3 regions of the Shewanella sp. 10N.286.51.B8 genome follow, and region 2 is predicted to be linked to each of the others. Evidence: predicted binding sites of a transcription regulator. Region 2 holds the regulator's gene; each other region holds the start of a gene.
What was found. Region 2 encodes sigma-54, which starts transcription at its own class of promoters, with help from an activator protein. Its sites were predicted from a motif close to GTTGGCACGNNNNTNGNNT; they were not measured.
Positions count from the first base shown of each region.

Region 1: a site for sigma-54 is predicted at 6,844-6,862, ahead of AB4160_RS12900 (YggN family protein). Genes of this name have one in related genera too.
Region 3: a site for sigma-54 is predicted at 4,721-4,739, ahead of AB4160_RS09980 (LiaF domain-containing protein). Genes of this name have one in related genera too.

Region 1 covers NZ_JBFRKG010000032.1:148,274-158,370, forward strand. Annotated here, with positions in the region: gene AB4160_RS12860 (alkyl/aryl-sulfatase) at 1-220, opposite strand, end outside; gene AB4160_RS12865 (hypothetical protein) at 296-475, opposite strand; gene AB4160_RS12870 (aryl-sulfate sulfotransferase) at 855-2,657, opposite strand; gene AB4160_RS12875 (oxidative damage protection protein) at 2,980-3,258, opposite strand; gene mutY (A/G-specific adenine glycosylase) at 3,268-4,404, opposite strand; gene trmB (tRNA (guanosine(46)-N7)-methyltransferase TrmB) at 4,568-5,284, shown strand; gene AB4160_RS12890 (50S ribosome-binding protein YggL) at 5,340-5,666, shown strand; gene glsB (glutaminase B) at 5,675-6,589, shown strand; gene AB4160_RS12900 (YggN family protein) at 6,988-7,797, shown strand; gene AB4160_RS12905 (LysR family transcriptional regulator) at 8,344-9,285, shown strand; gene AB4160_RS12910 (DUF885 family protein) at 9,948-10,097, opposite strand, start outside.
Region 2 covers NZ_JBFRKG010000008.1:32,406-42,502, reverse strand. Annotated here, with positions in the region: gene AB4160_RS04205 (HPr family phosphocarrier protein) at 1-14, opposite strand, end outside; gene rapZ (RNase adapter RapZ) at 40-888, opposite strand; gene ptsN (PTS IIA-like nitrogen regulatory protein PtsN) at 885-1,328, opposite strand; gene hpf (ribosome hibernation promoting factor) at 1,331-1,618, opposite strand; gene AB4160_RS04185 (RNA polymerase factor sigma-54) at 1,642-3,126, opposite strand; gene lptB (LPS export ABC transporter ATP-binding protein) at 3,261-3,992, opposite strand; gene lptA (lipopolysaccharide transport periplasmic protein LptA) at 3,992-4,702, opposite strand; gene lptC (LPS export ABC transporter periplasmic protein LptC) at 4,689-5,249, opposite strand; gene kdsC (3-deoxy-manno-octulosonate-8-phosphatase KdsC) at 5,246-5,812, opposite strand; gene AB4160_RS04160 (KpsF/GutQ family sugar-phosphate isomerase) at 5,814-6,791, opposite strand; gene AB4160_RS04155 (calcium/sodium antiporter) at 6,860-7,822, opposite strand; gene AB4160_RS04150 (ATP-binding cassette domain-containing protein) at 8,006-8,833, shown strand; gene mlaE (lipid asymmetry maintenance ABC transporter permease subunit MlaE) at 8,820-9,605, shown strand; gene mlaD (outer membrane lipid asymmetry maintenance protein MlaD) at 9,679-10,097, shown strand, end outside.
Region 3 covers NZ_JBFRKG010000025.1:29,549-39,645, forward strand. Annotated here, with positions in the region: gene AB4160_RS09970 (DMT family transporter) at 59-919, shown strand; gene AB4160_RS09975 (M1 family metallopeptidase) at 981-3,572, opposite strand; gene AB4160_RS09980 (LiaF domain-containing protein) at 3,984-4,640, opposite strand; gene AB4160_RS09985 (nitroreductase family protein) at 5,044-5,703, shown strand; gene AB4160_RS09990 (patatin-like phospholipase family protein) at 6,417-7,595, opposite strand; gene AB4160_RS09995 (carboxylesterase family protein) at 8,065-10,097, shown strand, end outside.

The sequences.
Region 1 (10,097 bases), on a different contig from region 2:
ATACAATCCAACCGGTTTCGCCTTTAATAAAACTAATGTTGGCTAAATCGTAGCCACGCACTTGATAAATTTTATCAGGAAGTACTTCATACAAACCGTAAGCCATGTTCAACACTGCTTGGCGCTGCAATGAAGGGTGGATAGTATCGAAATTCTCCCCTTCGTTAAGTAGCCATTCGTAACTGCCCATATCCCATGCCACGTTTCCTGCTTCGGCCATAATCTGTTTGTAATCTGGAGCGGCAATAAACCCGCGTTTTGCTTCTGTGAAGTCACGCTTGTCATCAAATGGAAGCTATTTACGCAAATTGTTTTGTTGATCGATAGTGAACTTCGATGGCTCTTTTCCCTTAGCGTCAAAGTGCTTATTAGGGTCGCTTGCGACAACGGCTCCTCCTCCGGCAGCAATGGCAAATGTTGTGGATGCGGCAAAAATAGCCGATATTACCGTGGTATTGATGATGGTCCTTTTCATAGCTTTTCTCCAAGCGTTGAGTATGTTCTCGTTTTTCACTAACAAACAGTTAAATTAGTTTTGTCAATACGTTAGGGGATTAGGATTGGTTCATTGGATTCAGTAAATGAAAAAATAAAGCTTTAGTGGATTAGTCTTGCTGTTTTTTAACAAAGTTGCAACCTGGCTTATCTTTGTCACTTTTTAACTGTATGAAATACACTCGCACTTGGAGATGGTTAAACTCGCCAGCCTACAGCGTGAATTCCCCGTCTACTTTTCAAAGCATTGAAGGCGACTAAGGGATGATTGAATGAGAAAAAAAGGGGCTAAATTGATGCTAAATACAATTCAGCCCTTTAAAGTAAAGGGCTGAAAAGAGCGAAATGACTGAAATGAACTATTTAAGCATCTCGTTTACACGTATTACTTGGGCGCGGTAGCCTGTGGCAAACATATCGTGACTATTAATATTAATGCGCACAGCGGGCTTGGTTTCGCCATAGCGATGCTCAACTAAAATAGACTTAACTTTACCCGTGGTGTCATCCATTTTGATATTGCCATAACCGCCACCTAATCCAAATAAACCGGCAGAGGCAAAGTAGCTCATCATGCTGTCTTTATCTTGCTGATATTTAACGATAGATGTTACTGGCGAGTAGCCTTGATAACCCAACTCGTCTTTACCGTATTGCCATACTTGGGTAACGGTTTTATTGGCCTCATCAATTTTGTATTCAACCGCGCGGGAATATTTTTCACTGGCAAACATCGGCTGACCAAGGTGTCTACCATCGCCATTATCAAATACGGTTAAAGTGCCCTTTTCAGGAACAAGATAAGCGGTATGGGAGGTGTATGAGAAGTCAAAATCACTGCCTCGGCAACGACCCTTTTCATTACAGCTAAGTTTGTTACCTGTAGCATCAACTGGCGAGAGTAGCTTATCTTGGAACTTGTCACTCCAGCCTTTTTCAGGGCCTAATATCCATTTAACTTGTTTATCGCGGCCAATTTTGATTACCGCTGATTGATGGCGCGAGCTAATGATGATGCTGTCATCTTTAGGGTCATAATCTATTGAATTGACATGGGCCCAGTTACGGCCGGTTTCAACCCCATGAATATCACCATAAGGGGCATTCTTTAAATCGTCTAAGGTGGTTTGATGGCCAGCTTGATCAATATTGATATTTAAACAAACTGCACCGGCATCAAGGGATAATAATGCCGCATCACGCAGTGGGTCTAAAATAGTGTTTAAATCCCAGTAATCCACTAACTTACCTGTGTTATCAACCTCAATGATTTGATCGCGTATGGTGTTGACTAACATGCCATCAGCGCGGCGATAATCTTTGGCGGCGGCGCGAATAAAGATATTGCCGTTGGCAGCTTCAATCCCTTCGTGTGATGCATCGATAAAATTTCCCGGTAAATTGTGCTCTGAAATCATTCTTCCCATTAATGACATTTTTTTCCAGCCTTGGCCCTGTACCCACACCATGTTGCCGTCTTTAGTGACGTTCATGCCCATGGCGTAACCTGCGCTGTCATAATTTTTTGAGTTATGGGTGGTGTAAGGATTCAGATACCAACGAATATCACCGGCGGTATCGATAATGAAAAATCCTGGTTTCCCATCCCAAGAAAACGCCCCAGGTGCATCAGGGTTATTGTGGGATAACTGACCCGACTTTCCGTCTGGATTGGTCCAGTTTACAAAATAAAGGCGGTCTTTAAAGTCAGCGTCAACATGTTCTACTTCGACGATGGGCGCTTTAGCCCACTGGCTTTCTGAAAAGCCCATATCAATGTCTGGGGTTAGCATTTGATACTCGTGGCTGCGCTGCTTGCCGTTTTCAGTCCATTTAATTGTAAAGGTGTTCATAAAGGCAGGGTAGAGACCAAAAATGGGTACGCCACCTTCATCCATTACCCGCATATCATCAACTTGATAGTTTATGCTGACACCAGTTTCACCTTTGGCATGTATGGTGACATCCACATTGGAAATTTTATGGCCATTAAGAGTCACTAAAGCCGTTAGTGGGGCATTTTCATAGGGATTATGAATGATATAACCCAATGGCGCATCTGCCACTGGCATTGGCTTCATCCCCATGGGGTCTGCATTAACATTATTGATTGAATAAAGCAGTGACAAGGTCAATGCTGTATAAAGTATTGGCTTTAGCATGGGCACACTCTGAAATTAGTTATAGCGGCAGTATACCTTGGCATAATCGATAATAATGCAGTGTAACTAACAGAAAGTGTTATAATTTTTTACTTTTGATTAATAGCTCACGAAATAAGATTTTTAACTAAATTTAGGGAACTTTTGTGAATAGGCTGTGGAGTAACAACTATTTAAAAGCTATGGGGAAGTTAATTACAATTGTCTCAAAAGTGATTGGTAATTGATGCGAATAAAAAAGCCTACTTTATATCAACACGCCGTTAGCGGTTTTAAAGTAGGCTCTTAAGCTATTCAGCTAGCTAAGGGGTTAGCTATTTAGTTACTCGTCTTCACTTGGAGGTACATAACCTTCAACGGCAACATCTTTGCCTTCAAATAAAAAGCTAACCATATTCTCTTCAAGTAGTTTACGGTCATCAACATTCATCATGTTAAGTTTGTTTTCATTGATTAGCATGGTTTGTTTTTTCTGCCAAAGTGCCCACGCTTCTTTACTGATTGAATCAAAGATACGCTTGCCTAGATCGCCAGGGTAAAGTTGAAAATCTAAACCTGGAGCTTCTTTCTTTAAATATACGCAATTAACATTACGAGCCATGATTATTCCTTAAAGGGATTCCTTGACGGGATCTACTGCTAAAAGAGCGGCTAAGTTAGATAAAATCCGCTCAGTTGCTGCGGCTAATCCAACTTTCGCGGGATGATGTATGTTATACCAGAGTGTCTGATTTTGTTCCATTACACTTGAGTCAATTTGAGGCGATTGTTGATTTTCGCCGAGATTAACTAAGATAGGCTGAATATCTAAATGAAAATGACTAAAAGTATGTCTAAATCCTGCAAGCCATTGTGATTGTTCATTATTGTTGTTTTTTGCTGCGGCATATTCATTGCTGCTGTGATTAAACCCATTAGCACTGATATGTGCAAGCAGCGCCGCCTCAGTATCAAATTGAGGAAAACACCATAAGCCGCCCCAAATGCCTGCTGGTGGTCTTTTATTGAGAATGACTTCACCATCTTTATGCAGTACTAGCATCCATGCAGATTTTACAGGAATGGTTTTTTTAGGCTTTTTACCGGGGAATTCTGTCTGTCGGCCAGCAAGTTGCGCTTTACAATCAATTGCAACAGGGCATTGAGCACAATTGGGTTTACTGCGAGTGCAAACCGCAGAGCCAATATCCATCATGGCTTGGTTAAATTTAACCACATCTTTTTGCGGGGTTAACTTATCCGTTAAGTGCCATAATTGTTGTTCAACTGCTTTTTGACCTGGCCAACCTTCAATTGCGCCGTGACGGGCAAGTACCCGTTTAACGTTTCCATCTAATATTGAATGATGCTGACCAAGGGACAATGACAAAATGGCCCCAGCAGTCGAGCGGCCAATACCCGGTAAGGCTATGACTTCATCTAGCGCTTCAGGAAACTTGCCTGCATGTTGCTCACAAACTGTTTTAGCCGCTTTATGCAGATTACGGGCGCGGGCATAATAGCCTAACCCCGTCCAATGATGCAGTACATCATCTTCGCTGGCATTGGCAAGGGCTTTAATGTCGGGAAAGCTTTGCATGAATTTTTCATAGTAGGGGATAACAGTGGCAACTTGAGTTTGTTGCAGCATGATCTCTGAAATCCACACTCTATATGCGGTTTTATTGATTTGCCACGGTAAGGTCTTGCGTCCGTGTAAATCGTACCAAGCGGTGATCCGCTCAGAAAAGGAGTTAACTTTTTTCATCAGCGCAGTGTATATGGAGAATATTCTATAAACAAGGGAGCCTGTTAACTGATAAATACTTTAGTCATGGTGATTTTAAGATATACTTAGCCACTATTATTGGAACAAAGATGAAACTTTGAATAGTCGGCAATTTAAACGCTATTCAAATGATGAGGCATACATGAGCGACGTTACCACCGCTGAATTTAACGAAGATGGCAAATATATTCGTAAAATCAGAAGTTTTGTATTAAGAGAAGGCCGTTTAACCAAAGGCCAAGCAAACGCAATTGAAGCACATTGGCCTGCAATGGGTTTAGATTACACACCAGAAGCGATTAATTTAGCTGAAGTGTTTAAGCGTGATGCTGATACCGTATTAGAAATTGGTTTTGGTATGGGTGCATCTTTAGTTGAAATGGCTAAAGCGGCTCCTGAGTTAAACTACATTGGTATCGAAGTACATAAACCAGGTGTTGGCGCATGTTTAGTTGATGCCGGTGAAGCCGAAATTACTAATTTACGTGTTTATCATCATGACGCGATGGAAGTGCTTGAAAACAGCATTGCTGATGGCTCACTTGCCCGAGTACAATTATTTTTCCCAGATCCTTGGCACAAAAAACGTCATCACAAACGCCGTATTGTGCAAGCTGAATTTGCGCAATTAATTCGTCGTAAGCTTAAGATTGGCGGTGTTTTCCATATGGCAACAGATTGGGAAAACTACAGCGAGCACATGTTAGAAGTGATGTCTGTGGCTGAAGGTTATAAAAACCAATCAGCAACCAATACTGTAGTTGAACGTCCAGATCATCGCCCGCTAACTAAGTTCGAAGCCCGCGGCCATCGTTTAGGTCATGGCGTTTGGGACATAATGTTCGAACGTATTGCATAATTATAATAAAATATTGTTAAAATAAGCTATTTAATCAACTGACTAGGAAATAACCATGGCTAAGACCCGAACTCGCCGTTTACGTAAGAAACTACGTGTTGATGAATTCCAAGAATTTGGTTTTGATATCAACTGGACTTTTGATGAGTCAATTTCTGAAGCAGATATTGATAAAGCTGTTGATGAGTTCATTGAACAAGTCATTGAACCTCGTAAGCTAGGTTTCCATGGCGGCGGTCATAAAATGTGGGAAGGCATTATTGCAACACAAGAGATCGGTAAATGTACCGAAGAAGATGTTGCTGCTGTTAAAGCCTTCTGGGAAGCGAAAAAAGTGCCACAACTTGAAGTTAGTGCACTGTACGACATCTGGTGGGGCTAATATAGCTAATGCCTGAGCAAATATTGCTTGATGAAGTGGTCGACAAGGTTCGGCCACTTATTGGTTTAGGGAAAGTCGCAGATTATATTCCAGCATTGGCTGACGTAGATCCAAACAAAATAGCAATAGCAGTCACTGGCGCAGATGGTCACACCATTGGCGCTGGGGATTATCTTGAGCCGTTTTCCATTCAATCTATCTCCAAAGTATTCAGCCTTACTTTAGCGCTAAGTTTGTACTCCGAAGATGAACTTTGGAGCAGGGTAGGTAAAGAGCCTTCAGGTCAGTCGTTTAACTCATTGGTTCAAGTTGAGCTTGAACGAGGCATTCCAAGAAATCCATTTATTAATGCTGGTGCATTAGTGATAGCAGATTTAATTCAAGCGCGCCTTGGTGCACCTAAGCATCACTTGCTTGAAGTGGTTAGAAACCTGAGCGAAAACCCTCACATACTTTTTGATAAAGTGGTGGCTAATTCAGAATTTCAGTTTAGTGCCCGTAATGCCTCTATTGCCTATTTAATGAAGTCATTTGGTAATTTTAACGGCGATGTTGATACAGTATTAAAGAGCTATTTTCATTACTGCTCATTAAAAATGAATTGCGCTGACTTATCAAAAGCGATGTTTTATCTCGCCAATCGCGGTAAAAGCCTAGCAGGGGATCAAATCGTTACCCCAGTACAAACCAGACAGCTAAATGCACTGCTTGCTACCTCAGGTTTATATGATGGCGCAGGTGAGTTTGCTTATCGGGTTGGTATGCCAGGTAAAAGTGGTGTTGGCGGCGGCATTATTGCGGTGATCCCTGGGGACATGTCTATTTGCGTATGGTCGCCTGAACTTGATCAAAATGGCAACTCATTGGCAGGCACTCGCATGCTTGAGCATTTATCACAATCATTAGGTCGCTCAATTTTTTAAACTCGCTTATGTTGCTGGGCAAGTTTTTTATGCCCATTTTCAAATGTTAAGCTTGAAATCATCTATTGTCATATCCGTATTCTCACCACGATTGTTGAAAATCTTCTATTCTTAAACCCACTTATAAAATAGCGATGATGAAAATTACCAACATTTGGCTTATTTCACACATAGTTAATATAAATCCAAATCTAAAAGCTAAACCTATTAGTTATTACCTGCTTTAAGTTATTGATAAAAAGCTTATTTATGTTTTTGGCACAGCCTGTGCAATAACTTGGTATCAGTCTAATTAACATTGAAACTAGATATCAAAACGTTGGCAGTAGCTTAGTGAGCAGTTTAGCCACTCGCCCCATTGATTATCTACATAACGATTAACAGCAAGGATAGAGCTAATGAATACCCAAGGTTTATTTAAAAGTATTGCACTAACTGGTTTAATTTTTACCGCAGGGGCTATGACGCCTGCGGTGGCCAAAATGTCCCTTGAAGATAATCAATGCAACGTGACCCTAAACTATGATGTTACCGTTGAGCCACAAAAATTATCCTTTAGCGAAAAAGGCGCTGAGGTTTACCGAGTCGAACTTGGAAAGTTATATATTGATGGCAACCAAGTTGCACTAAATGATAAGCAAGCAGCTTTGTTAGCTGATTATTCTGAGCAAGTATCTAAACAGATCCCAGAGGTAATTGATTTAGTTGATGATGCTGTTATTTTGGCAACAGATGCAGTGAGCATGGCATTAACCCCTATTTTTGGCGATGCAACCGCGGCTAAATTGGATGAGCTTTTAGCTGGAATTCAAAGCCGTGTTGACCAAGCAGCATATCAACAAGGGGATAAGTTTTATCTTGGCGCGACAGAGTCTTCGTTAGAAGAAGCATTTAATGAAGAGTTTGAACAAGAAATGGAGCAAATGATTAAAAACTCCATGGGCAGTTTTATGATGGCGCTAGGGGCTGAAATGATGTCTTCAGAAGGCGGAAGCTTTGATGAAAAAATGACTGCCTTTTCAAGCAAAATGGAAAGAATCGGTGAAGATGTTGAATTGCAGATTTCTGAGCAATCAGAGGCCATAGAAGCTAAAGCCAAAAAAGTCTGCGGTAACTTTGAGCAGTTAATGGTGCTTGAAAGTGAATTACGTAAATCCATCCCACAGCTATCTTCTTATGAATTAGCTACATTCTCAGATACTGAGTAGCGGTAACCTTGTAAGTTCTAGCATTGTCAAAATGCACCTGACCTTCCCCTGTACCTTGTGCAGGGGCTTTTTGGTTAAACCATTCCTGCTTAAATTACCAATCAAAAACTTCGCCCGCCAATCAAGCTCTAGTTAACTATCTGTTATTTGCGCTACTTTGTAGCGATATATGCTAGCCGAGCTAGTCGTTTTTTGTCTAATTGCCACCGTTCAAGTTGAGAAAATGTCATTAATATTACAGTTTATCGTAGATTTGTTCTGATAAAAAAATTGTATATTATAAATATAGAGCCATTTATACAATTTTTGGTATACTCCTAAAACTATAAAACTGTATGGCGTTAACCAATTAACTTGTTGTTTTAGTTTTGGTTGGCTATTCATGATAATGGACTATCGAAATTTAATTTCTTTTTGGGTGAGTGGCGCAACGTTTAAAGAACCATATAAAGTAGGTGGCGTTTATGCAGCATTGTCTGTAATAAGCGACATTACTTGGAACTCAAAAAATATTTTTAATGTCGTAAACAGCTTAAGGCGACTCCAATGTTAGAACTATTAGAACCTATTGCTATTTTTACTCATGTTGCTAGAGCCGGGAGCTTCAGTGCCGCTGCCAGAAGGTTGAGTATATCTAAGTCCAAAGTAAGTACTCAGGTTGCTGATCTTGAACATAAACTTGGGGTTCAACTCATCCAACGTACTACACGTAGTTTAAGTTTAACTGAAGCGGGTAACTTGCTTTACATACAAGGTGAGGAGTTATTACGTGATGCAGAGCAGGCCGTTGCTAGTGTGCATAATCTAAATGATGCCACCCGTGGTGTACTTAAAGTCGGTATTTCTCAGTCTTTTGGTACCATGCATATTATTCCTGCATTACCTGAGTTTATGGCACGACATCCAGAGCTTGAGCTACAAGTTAGCTTACTGGATCATAAAGTCGATGTGGTTAGTGAAGGTTTAGATTTACTTTTGACTATGTCTGAGCAGCTACCATTAGGTATGGTTGCAAGACCATTAATGAAGTGTCAGTTCTTATTAGTGGCATCGGCAGAATATATTGCCCAACATGGCAATATTTCTCGACCAGAACAACTTGTTGATCATAACTGTCTAGTCTACCAAGGTGAGTGGCATGAGCACAGCATGTGGCAGTTTAAGAAAGCTGATGATTACTGTGAAATTGGTGTTTCTGGTAACTTCCGGGTTGATAATGCACCAGCATTAAAATCGGCCGCGGTTAGCGGTTTAGGTATTGCCTACCTAGCAAGTTATTTACTTGAAGATGAAATCGAACAAGGTACATTAGTGCCGTTATTACCTGATTGGCAATTGACCAACAACTTACCGCTACAGGCTGTTTACCCAAGACGTAAGCACCTTGCCCCTAAAGTAAGTGCATTTATTGAATTTATTAAAGGTCATATTGGTACTACACCTTATTGGGATGGTAAGTTTGATCATTTATACAAATTACGTAAATAGCCATTCAATGGGGTTTCTAAGTCAGTAACTAAAACTGGAAACATTGTTCGAATTTTAAAACAAAGTCGCAACTTAAGTTGCGGTTTTTTTATTTGCACAATAAAAACAATAACTTGATTGTCTTGTGCTTGAAAAACGTTCAGGTTGTTTCTGTGCTGAGTTATTAATGGAGTATAAAAAGCTGCTTGAACTCTGTTCTTAAATCAATACAATAGATTTCAGTTGATTCGGAATGATTTGAGTCACGCATCTTGTTGAGAAATGACCCCTTTTCAGCTTTTTGTGCAAATCAGCAACTTCGCAAGTTTTGAATCACTGCTGGCAGAGGTTTTAAAATCAGAACAATGCCGGCTTTGAAACCATCATCCTAGTTTTAATTGGTTTACCCCAGACATTGTGCTGGGGTTATTTTTTTCTGCTCTATAATATCCGCGCTTAATTTGTTTACTCTCTCGCCTTTGTACTTTTGTTCTCTTTTAAGCTGCCAATTGAATATATTTGTCGGGTATAGCATTTGTTAATGCACTCGTTATTGAACTTGTTATTGCCTTGGTAATTTATAGAGTGGCGCTCATTACTTAGATTTCATTACTTAGGCTTTAGTACGAGCCAAAAAGAAGGCCACTAAAAAGTGGCCTTAGATAACTTAATCGATTGGTTGATTAACCGCGATTTGAGTCTGCTGATTGGCTTAATAGCTCAGGTTTATTGGTTTGATTAATCCAATTGTCCACTTCAGCTTCTAATACATCTAATGGTACAGGGCCATTTTGCAGTACTAGGGTATGGAACTGACGAATATCAAACTTGTC
Region 2 (10,097 bases):
TTTGAATAGGCCACCGTTTTGGCTGGCGTTGTGGTTAGCTTATTCAATGCCAAGCTCTCTATGGCGGGCGCTGACTTTGTGCTTAGAGTTGTTGAAACGTTTAGCGAGCTGATCGGCAATATAAACCGAACGGTGCTGACCGCCGGTACAACCAATGGCAATGGTCAGGTAGCTGCGGTTATTACGCTCTAAATGTGGCATCCAAGTGTCAAAAAGGTTTTCAATTTGCCAGATAAACTTATTCACCAAAGGCTGTCGCTCTAAGAACTCTTGCACGGGCGCATCTAGGCCTGTGTAGGGCCTTAACTCAAGCTCCCAGTGCGGATTCGGTAAAAAGCGCACATCAAACATAAAGTCTGCTTCAGCCGGCATGCCATGCTTAAAGCCAAATGACTCAAAATGTACCACTAATTCTTTATCAACACTGCCTAGCAAGATTTGCCGAACATGATCGCTCAATTCGTAGATATTAGTTTGCGAGGTGTCGATATAGTGATCAACCATTTTGGCTATGGGTTCGAGTAACCGCCCCTCAAGCTTAATGGCTTCTTGTAACGAAATTTGATTCTTAGACAGTGGGTGTAATCGGCGGGTCTCACTAAAACGCTTCAGTAACACTTTATCGTTGGCGTTTAAAAAGAAACTGGTAATGCTGGTATCGTCAGACAGTAAAGCAATTTGCTCTTTGAGTACTTTGCCTTGCTCTTCGATATTACGCACATCGACGCTAATGGCGACAAGCTCGTTACTATCTTTAAGCTGTTCAAGCAGGCTGCCAATCAGTGGCAGTGGCAGGTTATCAACACAGTAATAACCTAAATCTTCAAGCACTCTCAGTGCGACTGATTTTCCTGAACCTGAACGTCCCGATACGATGACAAGTTTCATGCAGTAATAACCTGATAAAGTTCTGTAGCGTCATGACTCTTTCGAAGTCGTTTAAGTATCAATTTATCACTGAGTTTCTCTGCCATGCTAGATAATGTGCTTAGGTGTTGCTGGCACTGATCTGCAGGTACAAGAAGCGCAAATAAAATATCTACAGGTTGCTTGTCTATGGCATCAAAGGCGATTGGCTCTTCGCATTTGATTAAAATAGCAATGGGTTCTTCGATATTATCTAAGCGCCCATGTGGAATTGCTATGCCATTTCCTATACCTGTACTGCCCATTTTTTCACGCGCTATTAGACTTTCAAAAATAGCCTGTGAAGAAAGGGTTGGGTACTGGGCAGCCATTAAATTGCTGATTAATTCCAGTACCTTTTTCTTACTGCCCGGAGTGGCACAGGTAGTGCACGCCGGCTGCAGGATGGTACGAAGTTCCATCGTTAATGCTTAGTGAGTTTCTCTTTATGTTTAATTACCTGACGGTCTAGCTTATCTATCAGGGCGTCTATTGCCACATACATATCAGCGTTACGCGATACAGCAAACACTTCACCGCCTTTTAGGTGCAGTTTGGCTTCGGCAATCTGTTGTAGCTTTTGAACATCGAGCACAACGTGAACATTATTGATCTGTTCGAAGTGTCGTTCAAGCTTTGAAAATTTTGTTTGCACGTATTCCCGTAAAGATTGAGTTATTTCAATATGGTTTCCAGTCAGGTTAATTTGCATAGGTCATCCTCCAATAACAAAAGTTATAAGCTTTTGCGTTGGTTTGAGGGAGGGATGAGCATTGCCTCTCGATATTTGGCTATCGTACGTCGAGCAACGTTAATCCCTTGTTCAGCCAATAGTGTCGCCATTTTACTATCACTAAGAGGCTTTTTCGGGTTTTCTGCAGCTACGAGCTTTTTAATAAATGCGCGAATTGCTGTAGAAGAGCATTCTCCACCATCATCGGTACTTACATGGCTTGAGAAAAAATATTTTAGTTCAAAAAGTCCACGGGGGGTATGCATGTATTTTTGGGTCGTGACCCGTGAAATGGTCGACTCGTGCATTTCAACCGCTTCAGCAATATCATTGAGCACCATCGGCTTCATGGCTTCTTCACCGAACTCAAAGAAACCTTGCTGAAATTGTACGATACAGTTAGCCACTTTTAGTAAGGTTTCATTACGGCTATCGATGCTTTTGATAAACCATTTAGCTTCTTGTAAATGACCACGAATAAATTGGCTGTCAGCTTGGCTTGAACCGCCTTTGGCCATAGCTGCATATTGCTGGTTAACGCCAATTTTAGGCATGTTATCGGGATTTAGCTCGACCACCCAGCGACCATTCTTTTTAAGTACAGTAACATCAGGAATGACGTACTCATCTTTAATGGGGGTAATTTGCAAGCCTGGACGTGGATTGAGCGTTTGAATAAATTCAATGGCTTCACGTAAATCATCTTCTTTAAGCTTGGTTTTACGCATCAGTAACCTAAAGTCACGACCGGCGATTAAATCAAGATGATCTTTAATCAGTAACTTAACATTATCTATGCAAGGAATTTCATTAGGGTATTGGCCTAATTGAATTAATAGACACTCACTTAAATCTCGCGCTGCAATGCCGACGGGATCGAAGTGTTGTACCCGTTTAAGTACAGCTTCAACTTCATCGAGTTCGATATCGTCAGTGCCTAAGGATTGCAAAATGTCTTCAACGCTCTGGGTGAGGTAACCGCGCTCATCAATGGCATCAATAATGGCGGTTGCAATCACTAAGTCATTTTCAGAAAAGGGAGTGAGGTTTTTTTGCCATTCAAGATGCTCATACAAGCCTTCACTGGTTTCGCCTTGAAACGGCATATCATTACCGCTCGATACTGCGCCAGAGCCAGAAGTAGGCGAGGCGGTATACACCTCATCCCATGTGGTATCCATAGGGAGTTCTTCAGGCATAGAATCTTTAGTGAGCGATTCAGTGGTATCAACCGTTGAGGTGTCTTTTTCTATGGTGACTTGGCTATTATCACTAAAATCGGTGTCAGTTTGCAGGGCGTTTTCTTTTACGGGCTCTTTGGCTTTAGTGAATTCGTCTTCAAGCTCTAATAGCGGGTTTGAATCAAGTGCTTGTTGAATTTCTTGCTGTAGCTCCAATGAGGAAAGTTGCAATAAGCGAATCGCTTGTTGCAACTGTGGGGTCATGGTTAAGTGTTGACCCATTTTGAGTTGGAGTGAGGCTTTCATGTACCGCTTGTCCCTAATTGAATTACATCATCGCGACGAACAGTGTGGGCGCTAGTTTATGATCCTAGAAAAATAGACTAGATTAAGGTTTGTTGTTGGCCGCGAATGCCATACTAAAAACTGAATAGTGCTAACTATAGCTTGAATTGTTCACCTAAGTATACCGACCTAACTTGCTGATTGACTAAGATCTCAGCAGGTGTTCCTTCAGCAATCAAGTTTCCGTGACTCACAATATATGCTCGCTCACACACATCAAGTGTTTCACGGACATTATGGTCGGTAATTAGCACCCCTAAACCACGGCTTTTAAGTTGTTGAATAATTTTCTTGATGTCGATTACTGAGATAGGATCTACCCCTGCAAAAGGTTCATCTAATAAAATAAACTTAGGATTTGCCGCTAATGCGCGTGCAATTTCAACTCGGCGACGCTCGCCTCCCGATAACGCCATACCTTGGCTATCACGGATATGAGTTATGTTAAATTCTTCTAATAAATGTTCCAGTTCTTCAATGCGCTGCTCATTTGATAAGCTTTTGCGAGTTTGAAGCACTGCCATTATATTATCGTGTACTGTGAGCTTACGAAAAATACTGGCTTCTTGAGGTAAGTAGCCAATGCCTTTTCGGGCGCGCAAATGCATTGGATCTGCGGTTAAATCATCTTCATCGATCAGAATGCGGCCCTTATCACTTTTGACTAGGCCTACGACCATATAAAAGGTGGTGGTTTTACCCGCACCATTAGGGCCAAGTAAGCCAACAATTTGGCCGGTTTTTACCGTCAGGCTGACATCTTTTACTACCTGGCGACTTTTATAACTCTTAGCGAGATTTTCAGCGGTTAACGTAATTTGGGTCATTAGTCATTTTGCTCAGCTGCTGGGGCTGACAATGTCGCCTGCGCCTCAGCGTTAAGTGATTCAGTTACTTCGGGTGTTTCAGTTGAGTTCACAGCCTCTACAGCAGATAAATTGTTGTTTTCAATTATAGCTGGTGGCGTGTCATCACCGGGTTTAGCGCTGTCTGGTAAATGTGGTTGCTCATCTTTTTTCTTTTCAGAATCAATCAAGTCTGGGTGACTTTCTGGTTGAAAAATAGTGATAACCCGATCTTCACCAGTACCGGTGCTTTCAGCAATTAACTGCTGCTTTTCAATGTTGTAGCTAATTAGGTTACCAGTAACCTGGCTACCCGCTTGGTCCAATTTAGCATTACCCGTTAAGGTTAAAATGCTAGTGGCAAGCTCATATTTAATTTCATCGGCACTGGCAGTACCAATACGGCCATCATCTAACTCTTGGGAAAATGTCGCAGGGTTACCTGTGGCAACCATGGTTTTTTGGGTGCCGCTTTCGGTGCCAAATGCGCGTAATTCGTCGGCATTAATGTTAATCGACCCTTGAGTCACATTAACTGGGCCATAGAAGATGACCTGATTGTTTTTTATGTCAGCTTTTTGGCTCACAGCTGCGACTTTAAGCTCTTGCTGTAAATCGCCTTCTTTTGCATAGGCGCTGGCAATACTGACTACACTGAGTAGTGAGGCAATCAAAAGTTTACTTTGCTTCATACGTTCCTTCTACTTGACTTAAAAGTTCAAGTTCTTGAGCATTTAAATCAGCATACAGGCCTAAACCTTGTATATTAAAATCTGACCCAGTAACAAAAATTTGTCTATCTGAGGTCAAAATCATGGTGTTCATATCGAGTGCCAACATGGTGGTTGTCAAAGATTGTAATGGCTCGTCGATGTTTATTGCATCAATAATAACATTATTTTCTAAAACTACTTTGCCTGTTTCATTATTCAGCTTGCCTAAATCTGCGCTTAATTGCCATTCGGCTTCACCATTTTCAGGATAAATAAGGTAGACAGGCTCAGTAAACATGGTTTCATTACTTTGCTGAAAGTGCTCCATGTATTTCGCTGAGACTCGGCTTTGCACTAAACCTTGCTCATTAAATTCAGTGGTGCGTAAGTCATTGGCGATAAAATCAGGGCGAGCAGGGGCAGGCAATTTACTTGCCTCCATCTGACTACGTTTAACTTGTACTTGCCAATAAAGGACTAAGGCTGCGCCAAAAAATCCGATAATAGCGAAGGTCACTCGGCTCATATACTCATTCCGTGGGCATTTTCAAACTTATCTTGGCTAAGTAATAGCAAATCGGTGAGTTCACGTAATGCGCCATTTCCGCCGTTAATGGTGGTGGTCATATGGCAATGTTGTTTAACATAAGGATGGCCATCAGCCACACAAACTGCAAGGCCAACCTGTTTCATCACAGGTAAGTCAACCATGTCATCACCAATATAGGCGACTTCATCTGGGCTAACGCCATAGGTATCTAACAGGCTTTGGTAAGGCACTAGTTTATCATCAACACCCTGATAAATATGAGTGACACCTAAAGCGGTCATTCTATTTTCCACAATGGCAGATTTACGCCCGGTTATCACAGCAACATGAATATTACTGGTTAAAATAGAGCGAATGCCATAACCATCACGGGTATGAAATGCTTTTAACTCTTCCCCTGCATTACTTAAATAAATACGGCCATCGGAAAATACCCCATCGACATCGCAAATAAGCAGCTTAATTTTTTTGGCTTTTTGCCAAACATCATCAGAGATTGGGCCGTAAAAACCTTGGTGCAGTGTTTCGTGTAATGACATGTTAAATGACTCCAGCTTTAACCATATCGAGCATGTTAAGTGCGCCGACTGGGCGTTGGTTCTCGTCTACGACAATTAAACCGTTAATACTTTTTTCTTCCATAATCTGTAATGCTTGCGCGGCTAAAATACCTGGGCTGATGGTAATGCAGTTGGTTGTCATTACATCGGCAATAGCGGTAGTACGCAGGTTCACTTCAGCATCGATGACGCGGCGTAAATCACCGTCAGTAAAGATCCCGACTAGCTTGTCTGCATTATCGATCACTGCAGTCATACCTAAACCTTTATTTGAGATCTCATATAGGGTTTCAGTAATGCAGAGCTCACTTTTCACCTGTGGAATATCAGCGCCTTTGTGCATTACATCGCTGACTTTAAGTAATAGTTTACGACCTAAAGAGCCACCAGGGTGGGATAGGGCGAAATCATCACGGGTAAAGCCTTTCGCTTGCAATAATGCTACGGCCAAGGCGTCACCCATCACCAAGGTTGCCGTGGTGCTTGATGTTGGTGCTAGCCCTAATGGGCAGGCTTCTTCAGGCACTTCAATACATAAATGCAGTTTAGATAGCTTGGCCATATTGGATTCTGGTTTACCCGTAATCGCGATTACCGGGACACCCATGCGCTGTATAACGGGCATTAAGGTGAGAATTTCACTGGCTTCACCAGAATTTGATATGGCTAAAATAATATCATTTTTTGCCAGAGCGCCTAAGTCGCCATGGCTTGCTTCGCCAGGGTGAACAAAAAATGCAGGCGTGCCTGTGCTGGCGAGTGTGGCAGAAATCTTATTGCCAATGTGGCCAGATTTGCCCATGCCCATGACAATGACTTTGCCTTTACATTCTAAAATGAGTTCACAGGCTTGGCCAAACTCGTCTGAGTCTACATATTGATAAAGGTTATCTAATGCTGCCTTTTCAATATCAATGACTTGACGACCCCATTGGCGCAATTGTGTTTGTTCTGTCATATGTATCTCTCTATTGTCCAAAGCGATTTCGGGTTACGCTTTGGTGAGTCACACATCTTTATGCCCCATTATTGTGATTGAAATAAGACAACTTGGTACGCAATAAAGACGATTAATAAAAGGGCTCCATGCCAGCGAGTAAGCTGCTTTTTAGCGCCACTCGATAATACCAGTACTGCTAATGCGGTGCTGGTTGCTAGTACCATGTAAAAATCTCGACCGCTTGCATTTATGTCGATTTCACCTGGGGCAATCAGCCCTGGAATGGCCAGCACTGCTAAAATATTAAAAATGTTTGAGCCAACAATATTACCAATCGCGAGGTCGTCTTCTTTTTTTAGGACGCCAGCGATGCATGCTGCTAGTTCCGGTAAACTGGTGCCAATGGCAATAATGGTCAAGCCGATGACCAGATCTGACAAGCCAAATGTCTTGGCAATGCCTACCGCGCCCGTCACCATCCAGTCTGCCGAGAGTGGCAATAACACCATACCAACAATGATCCAGATAATAGCATGTAATGTGGGTACATTTTTAGGGATCTCTGCGTCAGACTCATCAGCTAGGACATCTTTTTTCTTATTTCGCATCGCGCTCCAAATGAAATAGCCCATCAAGGCGAAAAATGCGATTAATAATACCCCACCTTCAACACGGGTGAGCATGCCGTCGTGAATAAGGTAGCCAGCTAATACGGTTGCCGCAATCATGATTGGAATTTCACGCTTTAAGGTTTCTGAGCGAACTGAAATAGCCCCAAACAATGCGGTAACCCCTAATATCAAGGTGATGTTAGCCACGTTTGAGCCGAGCACGTTACCAATTGCAGTATCGCTCATGCCTTCCATTGATGCGGTGGCAGCAACCAGCATTTCTGGCGCTGAGCTGCCCATGGCCACAATGGTTAAACCGATTAACATTGGTGGCAGGCCTAAGTTTCTAGCAAAGGCGGCAGCTCCGTAAACAAAGCGATCTGCGCTCCAAACTAATGCGCCCAATCCGACGATGAGCATCATGATATTAAAAAGCATCTTGTTCCAATTATTTGAGTTATGGCGATATTTTTGTCAGATATTAACAAAAATCATCGCTATTGCGAAAATTGTTAGGGATTGTAACGCATGGTGATTGATTTGTTGTAGGTTCTTACACAATTTCGTACACTTCAGCTCTACATCTCGTTCTCTAGGAAGGCTATTATTTCCTCTATAGACATGTCTACTCCAAGTTTAGAGCCCACTAGGTCAGCCCTTGTAGAAGTTAAGAACATGGGCTTTAGCCGAGGGACTAAGGTTATCTTTGATGATATCAGTCTCAGCATTCCAACTGGCAAAGTGACCGCCATTATGGGGCCAAGTGGCATAGGTAAAACCACCTTACTTAAACTTATCGGCGGTCAATTAACCCCTGATAGTGGTGAGGTGCTTTTTGCTGGGCAAAACATTCACCAACTGAAGCGGCAACAATTATTTGAGCAGCGAAAGCGCATGAGTATGTTGTTTCAAAGTGGGGCGCTTTTTACCGATATGAATGTGTTTGATAATGTGGCGTTTGCGCTGCGTGAGCACTCAGGGTTAGCTGAAACTATTATTCGTAAGATTGTGTTGATGAAGCTGCAAGCCGTGGGGCTGCGGGGCGCCGCTCTGATGATGCCCAATGAGTTATCCGGCGGCATGCAGCGCCGAGTTGCATTGGCGCGGGCGATAGCACTTGAGCCTGAAATGATTTTGTATGACGAGCCTTTCGCCGGTCAAGATCCTATTTCGATGGCGGTGCTGGTGAAATTGATTGGCGAATTATCTGAAACATTGAGGCTGACTTCGGTGGTCGTGTCCCACGATGTGGATGCAGTATTGAGTATTGCCGACTATGTTTATGTTATCGCCGAGAAAAAAGTAATCGCTTCAGGCACGCCTGCTGAATTACGGGCTTCAACCAATCCACAAATTGAGCAATTTATTCATGGAGCACCCGATGGGCCGGTGGCTTTTCATTATCCAGCTGAAGACTATCAACAGGAGATGTTAAGTGGACGTGATTAACTTTATCAGTAATATTGGCCGCTTTGCTTTGGATTTTATTTCAGGTCTAGGCCGAGCAGGGCTGATGTTATGGGGCGCTATTGCCCGTTGGCCGAATGTTAAAAAAGATATTGGCTTAATCACCAAGCAAGTTTATGTGTTGGGTGTTCGCTCCATGGTGATCATCATAGTCTCTGGCCTGTTCATCGGTATGGTGCTGGCATTACAAGCTTATACGGTACTGGCTGATTTTGGCACGGTCGAAAGCCTAGGGCCCATGGTGGCATTGAGCTTATTAAGAGAGCTTGGTCCTGTGGTTGCGGCATTACTTTTTGCCGGGCGCGCAGGCTCGGCATTAACCGCTGAAATTGGCTTAATGAAGTCAACCGAGCAGTTATCAAGCTTAGAGATGATGGCGGTTGACCCTTTACACCAAATCATAGCGCCACGTTTTTGGGCGGGGGTTATCACCCTGCCATTATTAGTGATGATGTTTTGTCTTGTTGGCATTATCGGCGGTCATTTAGTGGGAGTTGAATGGAAAGGCATTGATAGCGGCTCTTTTTGGTCAATTCTGCAAGCATCGGTTGAGTGGCGCCAAGATATTGTAAATTGTTTAATCAAAAGTGTGCTTTTTGGCGTAGTGGTAACCTGGATATCTTTATATCGTGGTTATGAAGTCATTCCCAACCCCGAAGGCATTAGCCGAGCGACCACATCCACTGTGGTTCAGGCGAGTTTAGCAGTGTTAGCGCTCGATTTTTTACTGACAGCGATTATGTTCGGCAATTGATGTTAACTGCTGAGTGTTAGCGGGAGGTAAGTTGGGTAAATTTTGCATTCATTAATTAAAGTGGTTTAGTCGTATGTTGACACGGAAAATAGAGTTATTGGTTGGATTGTTCTTATTGTCAGGCTTAGTGGCATTTTGTGTGCTGGTATTTAATGTGGCCAATGTTGAGCTTAAGCCTAATCAGGCAACTTACAGTTTACACGCTGAATTTAGCAATATCGGTGGCTTAAAAGTACGCTCGCCAGTGAAAGTGGGCGGGGTGGTTGTCGGAAGGGTAACTGATATTCAGCTCGACCCCAAAAAGCTTGTACCGATAGTGAGCATCACTATGGATAAGCAATATGATCAATTTCCAGAGACCAGCAGCTTATCGATTTTAACTGCAGGTTTATTGGGTGAGCAGTTTTTGGGGTTAACCCCAGGCTTTATGGATGATGATATTGAGATGCTCGCTGATGGCGATAAAATTTATGACACGCGCTCAGCATTAGT
Region 3 (10,097 bases), on a different contig from region 2:
GCTTGTTTTAGGCGCTGATGAGCTGTGTCTGTTTCAATATTACTCTAGAGAATTATCAATGCGCGGAGCGTTATATTTATTTATTGCCACCTTGTTGGCTGCTGTTGGCTGGATTTCGTCAAAGCTTGTGGTTGATGAAATGCCCGGCGAAGTGTTTATTGCTAGCCGCTTTATGTTAGCTAGTCTGATTTTATTACCTTTTTGCTATAAAAGTATTTGGCGATTAAGAGCCAAGCAGTTGCTATTAGCCTGTGGAGTAGGCATTTTCTTGGGGATGTCGTTACAGATTTGGGTGTTTGCGGTATCGATCAGTAATAGCCTGTCTGAAGGGGCATTTATCATGAGTTTAGCGATGATCATTGCGCCTATGACCGCCTGGGTTTTGTTTAAAGTTAAGCCTCACCGCGCATTTTGGTTAGCTTTACCCATCAGTGTGGTAGGGATGATGTTACTGAGTTTAAGTAATGGCTGGCAAGTGGAGACCAGTCAATGGTATTTCTTACTTGCCTCTTCATTGCTGTCTGTTCATTTTGTGTTGAACAAAAAAATTAGTCTCAGTATTAAGCCACTTGATTCGATATGTTTACAGTTATTTATGGTTGGCTTAGTTGCTGCTGTGTATGTTGCCTTTACCCAGCAATTAAGCTTTGAGGTCAATGATAGTTTGATATTTTGGTTTGTGGTCTCTACTGTTATCGCTACGTCAGTGCGTTATGTATTTCAGACTCTAGGCCAGTATCAAGTTAAGATGGAAACCGCGGCATTGATTATGATTTTAGAGCCTATTTGGACCATGATCTTAAGCTTTAGTCTGTTAGATGAGCAAATTTCGCTGCAAAAAGTTATTGGCGGTGCGCTGATTTTTATATCCCTAAGTGTTTATATTAAGCTGTCTAAGCCACCTAAAAACGCTAACTGATGCACTAACAACAAAAAGCCAGTCGTGAGACTGGCTTTTTAGTTAAGGCTCTACAGACCGATTAGAGCTGGTTTAAGTATTTCTCAACGCTGGCAAGTTCACGCTGCTTTAAGCTGACGCAGTTTTTAACACTTTCATCGAGCTTGGCTAAGGTACGGCCAAACTCAGGTGTTTGCGCGACTTTTGGCTTAAAGAATGTGTTGGTTGTATCCAGTGCCGCTAAATCACAACCGCTACCGGTAAACGATGGGATCATCGCCACCGCAAAGGGAGGTAGTTTCGCTTTTATGGCGCTGAAGTTAGCATAGATCCAATCTCTAAAGCGTTGTTTACGCTCATCGGTATAAGCTTGCCCTGCAAAGATATAGCGTAAATCTGGCGCATTGACTTTATCGGTCAAACTATAAGCTAGCACGCTGTTTTGTAGTTTTTCAGTAGGCGCATAGCCTAAGGCATACATTAAACGAGTGCGTTTTTGCGGGTCTTTCGTTACCTCAAATTCAGCTTTTACTTTCGCTAATACCTTACTGTCACCAAAATACACTGCAATATTGAGGTAAGTGCCGATAAGGTACTGGTCAACATCGTTATTACCATTAAGGTACAAGTCAGCTTGTTTTTTAGCGGTTGCAATTGTGGCTTTATCTTTGGCTTCAAAAGCTAATAAGTTAATCAATGTTGGGCGTAACTTACTAATAGATGACTTTTCATCAACTTTTGCAGTAACACCGTACTTCTCGATTGCGCTTTGTGCTCTTGAGGCAATGAACTTAGCCCATAGCTCTTGGTTGGTGTCATCAATAAAGGTGCGTTTTTGAGATTGTAAGTAACCTAATGCGGCAGAGACGATTTGCGGATGTTGGTCATCAATAAATGCGCCTAAAATATTCAGTAACTCACCACCTGAGATAAAGCCGGCATCTAATAAGGCATCAGCTGCTGAGATCAAGGCTTTACGCTCACGAGCTGTAAGCTGGGTTTTAGCATTGGCTAATAAGTTGCTCATTTGTGTTTCATCTAACAACCAGCGGTAGTAACCCATGGCGTCTGAATCTGGATAAATCCAATCAGGACTGAATGCTAATTTGATGGTTTGCGATTGACTGGTGAGTAAAATGGTTTCGGTTGCAACTTTGTCGCCTTTACCGTATTTAACCGATACTGGCACAGTCCAAGACTGCTTTGCAGCTACAGTGCCAGCATTTACAAAGCGGCTTTGTTTAAGGGTTAGCTTATCACCTGCTAATGACACATCGATTAAAGGGTAAGATGATTGTTCAATAAAGGTGCTTAAGATACTGCCAACATCTTTACCAGAGGCTTTTGATAAGGCATTCCAAAGATCATCAGCTTCAGTATTTTGAAAGGCATGATCTTTAATGTATTGACGAATACCCTTATTAAATTCAGCCTCGCCGATATAGTTTTCTACCATATCTAGCACTGCTTCGCCTTTACTATAGGCAAGGCCTAAACCGTCCATAATGTCGGCTTCGGTTTTAATGGGCTTGCGGATAGGCTTGGTCGATACCCGTGCATCTAATGACATCACGTAGTTTTTGGATAATGCTAAGTTAGATTCAAATTCTGGGTGAATTTGCTCGGTCACTTTCGCAGCCATCCAGCTGGCAAAAGCTTCGTTTAACCATAGGTCATTCCACCATTGCATGGTCACTAGGTTACCGTACCATTGGTGTGCTAGCTCGTGGGCAATAATTGAAACGGCAGTTTTTTTGCTATTTTGGCTGGCGGTTTGCTCATCAACTAACAAAATATCTTCACGATAAGTGACTAAGCCTGCGTTTTCCATCGCCCCAAAAGGAAACTCAGGTACGGCAACGCTATCAAGCTTTTGATAAGGGTAATCGACCCCAAAATAATCTTCTAATGCACTAAGCACTAACGGCATTTGCTCGGCTGCATATTTGGCTAGCTCGATTTTCCCCTTAGTGGTTATTACGCGCCCTGGGACTTTCATGCCTGTGACTTCAATTTCTTCAAATTGACCCACAGCATAAGCAACAAGGTAAGAGGATATTGGCTTGGTTTGAGCAAATACGTGAGTTGTCAGGCCATCTTTGGTTGCAACTGAAAGCTCTGGGGTATTGCTGTAAACCTTTTCAGTACTTGGGGCTGTGATGGTGACTTGAAAAGGGATTTTATATTCTGGTTCATCAAAGCTTGGAAAACTGCGGCGCGCATCACTCATTTCAAACTGGGTAAATAAGTAGGGCAGGCCGCCATCAATGGTTTTATACAGGCCGACAGATTGACGGTTATAAGGAGCTGTGAAATCCATTGAGAAAGAATATGCACCAGGTTCGATAGTATGTGGGCAGTTAAACAAAACCACCCCAGTATCTTGCATGATTACATCTAGTTGGCAGTCTTTGTTGTTAGCTGATTTGGCATCTAACTGGATATTGCTAGCAGTGTATTCTAAGCCGTTAAGTTGTAATTGCTTAGTGGCTTCAAGCACTTCAATTTGAATGGCTGTGCTGCCTGAGAAGTTATCTTTTACTGGATCTAAGTTGAGCTTAATACTTTGTGATAGTGGCTTGGCGACTTTACTTAGCACGTATTCATTGGCTAAGGCGTCGGTACTTCCCACAAATGAGAGCGTAACCAGTCCCGCAGTGACGATTCGATACATGTTATTTCCTGTTGTTTTAATTATCATTCCATGATGTTTAATGGCATTGATTAGGATTGAGTGACTATTAGCGTTTTTATTGATAATGATTGTATTCATAACGCTTGTATTGGAACCATTGCATTGATGATTCTATAGGGTCATTTAAAGCTGATGCTGATTATAACAAGTTAACAGCTAAGCGGTAACTTACGAGCATCATTTAAGTTGGGGTTGTTGTAACAATTGATGACTTGCTTAGAGTATTTAGTGTGATTACTTAGAGTAGCGCTTGATTGAAGCATCATCTAATCCCAGCTTGGCGATTGCTAGGTATTGAGTTACTTATGGCTTAGAGCTGATTTAATGGCCGAAATAAGGCAAATATTATCGTTGAGGTTTGCCTTATATTCGGATCTTGTGTTCTTAGTATCAAAAGTAGTTTTTAGTATCGAATGCCGATTTTAAGTTGTTGGCAAACTCGATAAACTTTTCTTTAATGGTGCGCTTGATAGACACCTCCAGCGAGCCCAAAATAACCTTACCCTCAATGGTGATGACAGGAGCTTGGCGGGTTGCGATAGAAGGCGCTTTGTTTTCAATGCTACTGACGAGCCCGTAAGTTTTACACACCACATTAATGCCTTCAGGAACATAGATACTGCTACTGCCCAAAAAGCAATTAATCTCAATGGTGACATGTTGATGCTGAAAAATGGCATCACTAAAGTCCAGAGTGGTTTCGCCAATAATATTATTAACCTTAATAACCTTTGGCACCACCCATTGGCCGCTACGTTCACTGTTACCTAATATGCTGGTTAAGCGCATATCTTCAGTGGCAGTTTTGCTGCCATAGTTTGGCGCAAACTGGTGGTCTTTTTGCTGACTATAGTCAGTATCAGCGGTTAAGGTTAGGTCTGCGACCAGTGCGATTATCTCTTGATGGTCACTGGAGTTCATTGCCTCATCAAGGCGTCTTTCAAAGGCTTCAGCAGAGATAATGCCGTGGCTATAATTGACAATTAACTGATCGATAACTTGTTCTCTGACTTGCTCAATAGGACGATCTTCTAAAATCACGGCCATAATGTCACTCCTTGGACTTTATAGTACATAGTGACTCAGATTTTAGTCACTATGGTAGATGTTGTATTTAAGTTAAATTAAAGCAATGTGCATGCCAGTTTAAATATAATGTTTTTAAACAGAGTCTTAGGTTTTTTTGGTCATTGGTTACCAATATTAGACTTAATAAATAGCAATAATGTAGTGAAAGTTCCCAGCTTAATTCGTCAAAATAACCTGTAAACAGCCATGGGGTTGTTATTTTTATTTGCAGAACGTGACGCTCTTCAGCCATAAAGAACTGCTTTTAGCTATTACTTTTATGGTTTAAATACACCATAAAGATTGGTGTCTAGCACTCTTTTTTTCTCAATGGAAAAGCCTAAAATGCACCGCATCGGCATCACCTATGAGGAAAATCATTATGTCACACCCAATTATTGCAGATTTGAATAAACGTTATACTGTGAAAAAGTATGATTCAAGTAAGCGTATTTCAGCAGCGGATATGGACGTAGTGAAACAAGCGATTCGTTTAACTGCTTCTTCTATTAACTCACAGCCGTGGAAATTTATCGTATTAGAAACTGATGTGGCAAAACAACGTTTTCATGAAACGTTTGCCAATATGCACCAGTTTAATCAGCCTCATGCTACTGAAGCCTCCCATGTGATTTTATTTGCCCATAACCCTAAGTTCACTAAAGATGACTACAGAAAAGTTGTTGATGTTGAAGTGTCGTCAGGTCATTTACCGGCAGACATGTATGACAACATGCTAAATGGTGCTTTTGGTTTTGCAGAGCAAAATACTGATGACAGTGGTTTTAATGGCCATTGGACTAAAGCGCAAACCTATATTGCTATTGGTAATACCTTGCATACGCTAGCTCGTTTAGGGATTGCTTCTACATCGATGGAAGGCGTTGACCCAAGCTTAATTGGTGAGATTTTTAAAGAAGAGTTAGATGGTTACGTTTGTGAGTTTGCGCTAGCAATGGGTTATCACAAAGAGGGCGAAGATTATAACTTTGGCCTACCTAAATCGCGTTTACCTGAACAAGATGTCATCACTGTTTTATAAACTATATTTGGTCGTTTAAATTATAGCTTGTAACACCTTTCTAATTGATTATTCTGTCCCTGTTATTAAAGCCCATCATGTACTCATGATGGGCTTTTTTGTGTTGAGTATTTTTAAAAGATTAAATCAGCAGCTTAGTCTCCATTTTAAACAGTCACTATTTCACAGGAAGGTGGAAAATTTTAGGTTCGGCTTTAATAAGCCCTAAATGACTGATAATGCTGCAATGTAACCCGTCACATTAACGTTGAGCATGAGTTAAACCTTTATAGGGACTGACTTTAACTGGAATACTGATGAAATTGAGTAGCCTCTGCAAGGTGCTATTCATACGTGTCATGCCATGAACCGCTGGCGCTGAAACGATATTATGAAGAATGGAATGTATTTGATGGGAGGCATGAATATTGATGGATGAATGCAGCTGCTTTGGTTGATAGTAGTATCATTAAGGCATTGCGCAATCGCTAACAACAGACAGTATTAAGAAGAGGAGTTACTTAGCTGCAGCTTATTGATAAAGCCGCCATTATGTTCAGTGTTTCAAGTCGTTCTCAACATGGTAAGTTATTCCAAAAAGTGTAGAGTCATAACTAAAGCGACTAAAAATGCTGATAAAATGGTAAAAAGGTGGGATTAATAATGACGTATTAGCTTGATTTTACTCTCCCAGTAATGACTTGGGAGAGTCGTGAAAGTAAACTATAACTTCTTTAATAAGGAACTTGGTTTTGCCATAAATTGTTGTTTACCGCCTTGTCATAGCCGTTTTGGTATAAGGCTTCCATGTACTGCTGATCAAACATTTTCTTGGTGGCAGGTTCTGCATCAAACTTGTCGTCAATATAAGTGAATGACAAATCGTAGTTATTTACTTCGCTGTAATACAGCATTCGATATAAATCACCTCTAGCTTGTTGAATCGTCATACTTTTCAAACTGCGATTCAGTAGTTCAAGGCCTTTATCATGTAGGGAAATATAAGGTGATTTTAATACCCCGTTACGGATAACGTGAATATTAGTTGGTTGCTGATAACCTAAAGCCTGATTGACTAACCCATAATCGAAATTACCTGGGTCGACAAACATTTGTGAGTTCATGCCGCCATCAACATGTAGTTCTTCTAGAGGCTTTCCATCTATCTCAACATTGATGAATTGTGGTGGAAACACCCCTGGAATTGACGAGCTTGCGGCTAAAATTTGATGAACTAAGTCATATTTATTTGGTAAGTTACTGGCAGCAATTTGGCCAATATTCCAGATCATCAGCTCGCCAGAATCAAACTGCGTAGTGCCAATAAATAGTCGACGCCCTTTTTGGTGTTCAGTCGCTATTTTATCAATCATTGTAGCAGGGTAAAACTGCTCCACTAGCTCATATAGACTACTGCCATCAGTAAAGGCATCTTTAAAAAGAGCATTTAAAAAATTGCGCTTACCTAATATAGCCTTATCGTTAAGGCCTAGCATGACTTGCTTTAATCGATGAATTTCATCACCACCAATAAATGCAAATGGTGCAATCAAAGAGCCTGCACTGATCCCTGTGACAATGGTGTATTGCGGTAGTTGATTACTATCATAAAGGCCGTTTATTACTCCGGTGCCATAAGCACCCTTAGCACCACCACCCGATAACACTAATATATTTAGCTTTTCTGACGCACTTGCTAATGGTGTGGTGTTGGTGGTTGCATCATATAAAAACGCAGGTTGTTCATCAGCCCAAAATCGATAAGGTTCAGCTATTTCGGTTTGATCCGCCGCCACGAGAGCATCTTTGTAATTGTTAGCATCAACCCGTTGTTCAAGTTGATGATTTGAGCTACAGGCCGTTATGAACAAGGCAAAAAATATTAACTTAATAAGGTTCTTCGGGGTGTTCATTAGTGTCTCCATTTAGCCGTTTAGCGGCTAAAAATCTAAAGATATTTTAAATCAAATTAGCAATATTATAGAAGCGAAAGCGGTTTCTATGATCTGCTGATAATTAATATTAGAAGGTTAATGGACATTGTGTAATCTGTTAAATCGCGTTTGAAGGATTTAACCCTCACAAAACGGCTAACGTGAATTGCTATCGTCAATTGGGGGTAGATGGGCGATTTATCGATTTTAAACCGTGTAAATCTCACGCTTTTACTACTCTATAGCGGTTAATTTTATTACTTCAATGTTAATGATGATGGTTCGATCCTTCATAAGCGATTACAAGGTAAGGGTTAAATTAATTACTATAAATTTAATTATTCAGGCTCATACAGCAAAGATGCAAACTTTAACCTAATATTAGGCTTGAGCTACTTTGATGATTCACTAGCCAAACCCTAGCAATCAGAGATACATGGAGTTAATTATGACCGTGTTTTACCGTTCTACCCTTGCAGTGCTTATTTCATTAACATTAGTGGCCTGTGGCAGTGATGACAGCCCTAGTGTTACAGATCCAGAACCTGAAGTACCCGTTGTCGAGCCACTGCCACCACAGCAGATTGATCGGATCATTGGTGATAGCACCGTAATGGGGCTTAGAGAGTCAGTGGTGATTAATGATGTAGAGGGTACGGCAACGCGAGTTGAGTTAGAGGCGTTTAAAGGCATTACTTATGCGACTTCTGCGCGCTTTGAGCACAGTGTGGTCACAGAATTAACAGATGTGGTCGATGCAACGGTTTTTGGTGATGCTTGCCCGCAGCTTGAATTAACGGTTCAAGAGCAATCGGAAGATTGTTTAAACCTTAATATTTGGCGCCCAGAAGATACGGTCGAGTCCGCTGAATTACCGGTTTATGTGTTTATTCATGGTGGTGACTTTGAATTTGGTTCAGGCTCAGACCCGCTAGTACAAGGCGATAATGTTGTCGCTCAGGGGGCATTAGATGATAAACCATTTATTGCGGTCACTCTAAATTATCGTTTAGGTATTTTAGGTAGCTACTGGCTTGATGGTAGTAAGAACGACAAAGGCGGTAATTTTGCTTTAGGTGACCAAAAACGCGCGCTTGAATGGGTGCACAACAATATTAGCGCCTTTGGCGGTGACCCAGAAAAAGTCACCCTTGTTGGTCAAGGTGCGGGTGCGATGTCGGTGGGTATTTTGCAACAAACTGAAACTAAGGAAGTTATCACTGGTACCTACTTCCAACGTGCCATTATGCAATCAAACCCTTATGGATTTGATTACAAATCTTATAACCAAGCAAAAACTTATCAAGGTAAGTTACAAGCTTATGGTGATGAATTATTTGGCACTACCGCAGCGGTTTCGCTTAATGACTTAACCCTTGAACAAATTATGCAAGTGCAAGAAAAAGCACTTAACCCATTAGCGAAAGTTGGCGCTTGGTCAGGGCTTGACTGTATTGACCTTGATAATTTATTTGGCAGTGGCTTGTGTATCGGGTCAAAGTTAGACGCAGAAATTACGCCATTTGCTAATTTGAAACCTTTTGCTCCTTATATGGACTATCGTCCAAAGGGCAGTTTTTTAGAGCCTGAAGTGAAGGGTTATCATTTAGAAGCACAGCCGGCACTCACTGAGCTAAATGTACCGACGGTTTTAGGTTTTAACACCAATGATTCTAGAATTGTGTCATATGTGCCAAGCTTAACTTCACTGATCCCAACTATCATTGAGTTAATCAACGAGCAAAATAATGCGCCAGAAGACCCAGATGCCGCCGCGGCAGATATTGAGGCTTGGTTAGCATCGCAAGATAACTTGGAATTAGTACAGCAACAGTTAATGGGTTTAACGGCTGACGAAATTGAAGCACAACTTGAGTTAGGTGATATTTTACCGAGTACCGCTTATGACGCAATTACCCGCTTTTTCTTTGGTTTAGGTAATGGTGAGTTAATTGATAGCGTGTTTGCATTAACTGACTTTTATCCGAATGAAGAAGATGAATTAACTGGTGCTACGGGTAATATGGCGCAATTTAATTTGTTAACCAATGACATGTTATTTAGTGGGCCTGCACGTGTTAAAGCCAAGCAAACAAGCGACACTGCCGAGCAGGCGGTAACGTTATACAATTTTGATTATCAACCAAGCTTTAATGTGTGGACCACCAGTAATGATGCAACCAGCATTGATCTTGGTGCATTGATTAAATCAATTAGTTGTATAGGTAAAATGTGCGTGGGTGCAGAGTTACCGTTCGTATTTAATAAGCCTTACACTGTAACAGGTAATAAGATTAACCCAAGTGCATCTGATGTTGCGTTAATGGATAAACTATCGCGTTTATGGTTTAGCGATGCCTTGTTTGACAACTATCAGTTCACTACCGCGGATGACACTGTGTTAGTGATTGGTGCTGACACCAGCATTCAAGTTGAAGAGAATTGGGATAAAAGAAAGCAAGCTGGTCTTGACCCAGAGTT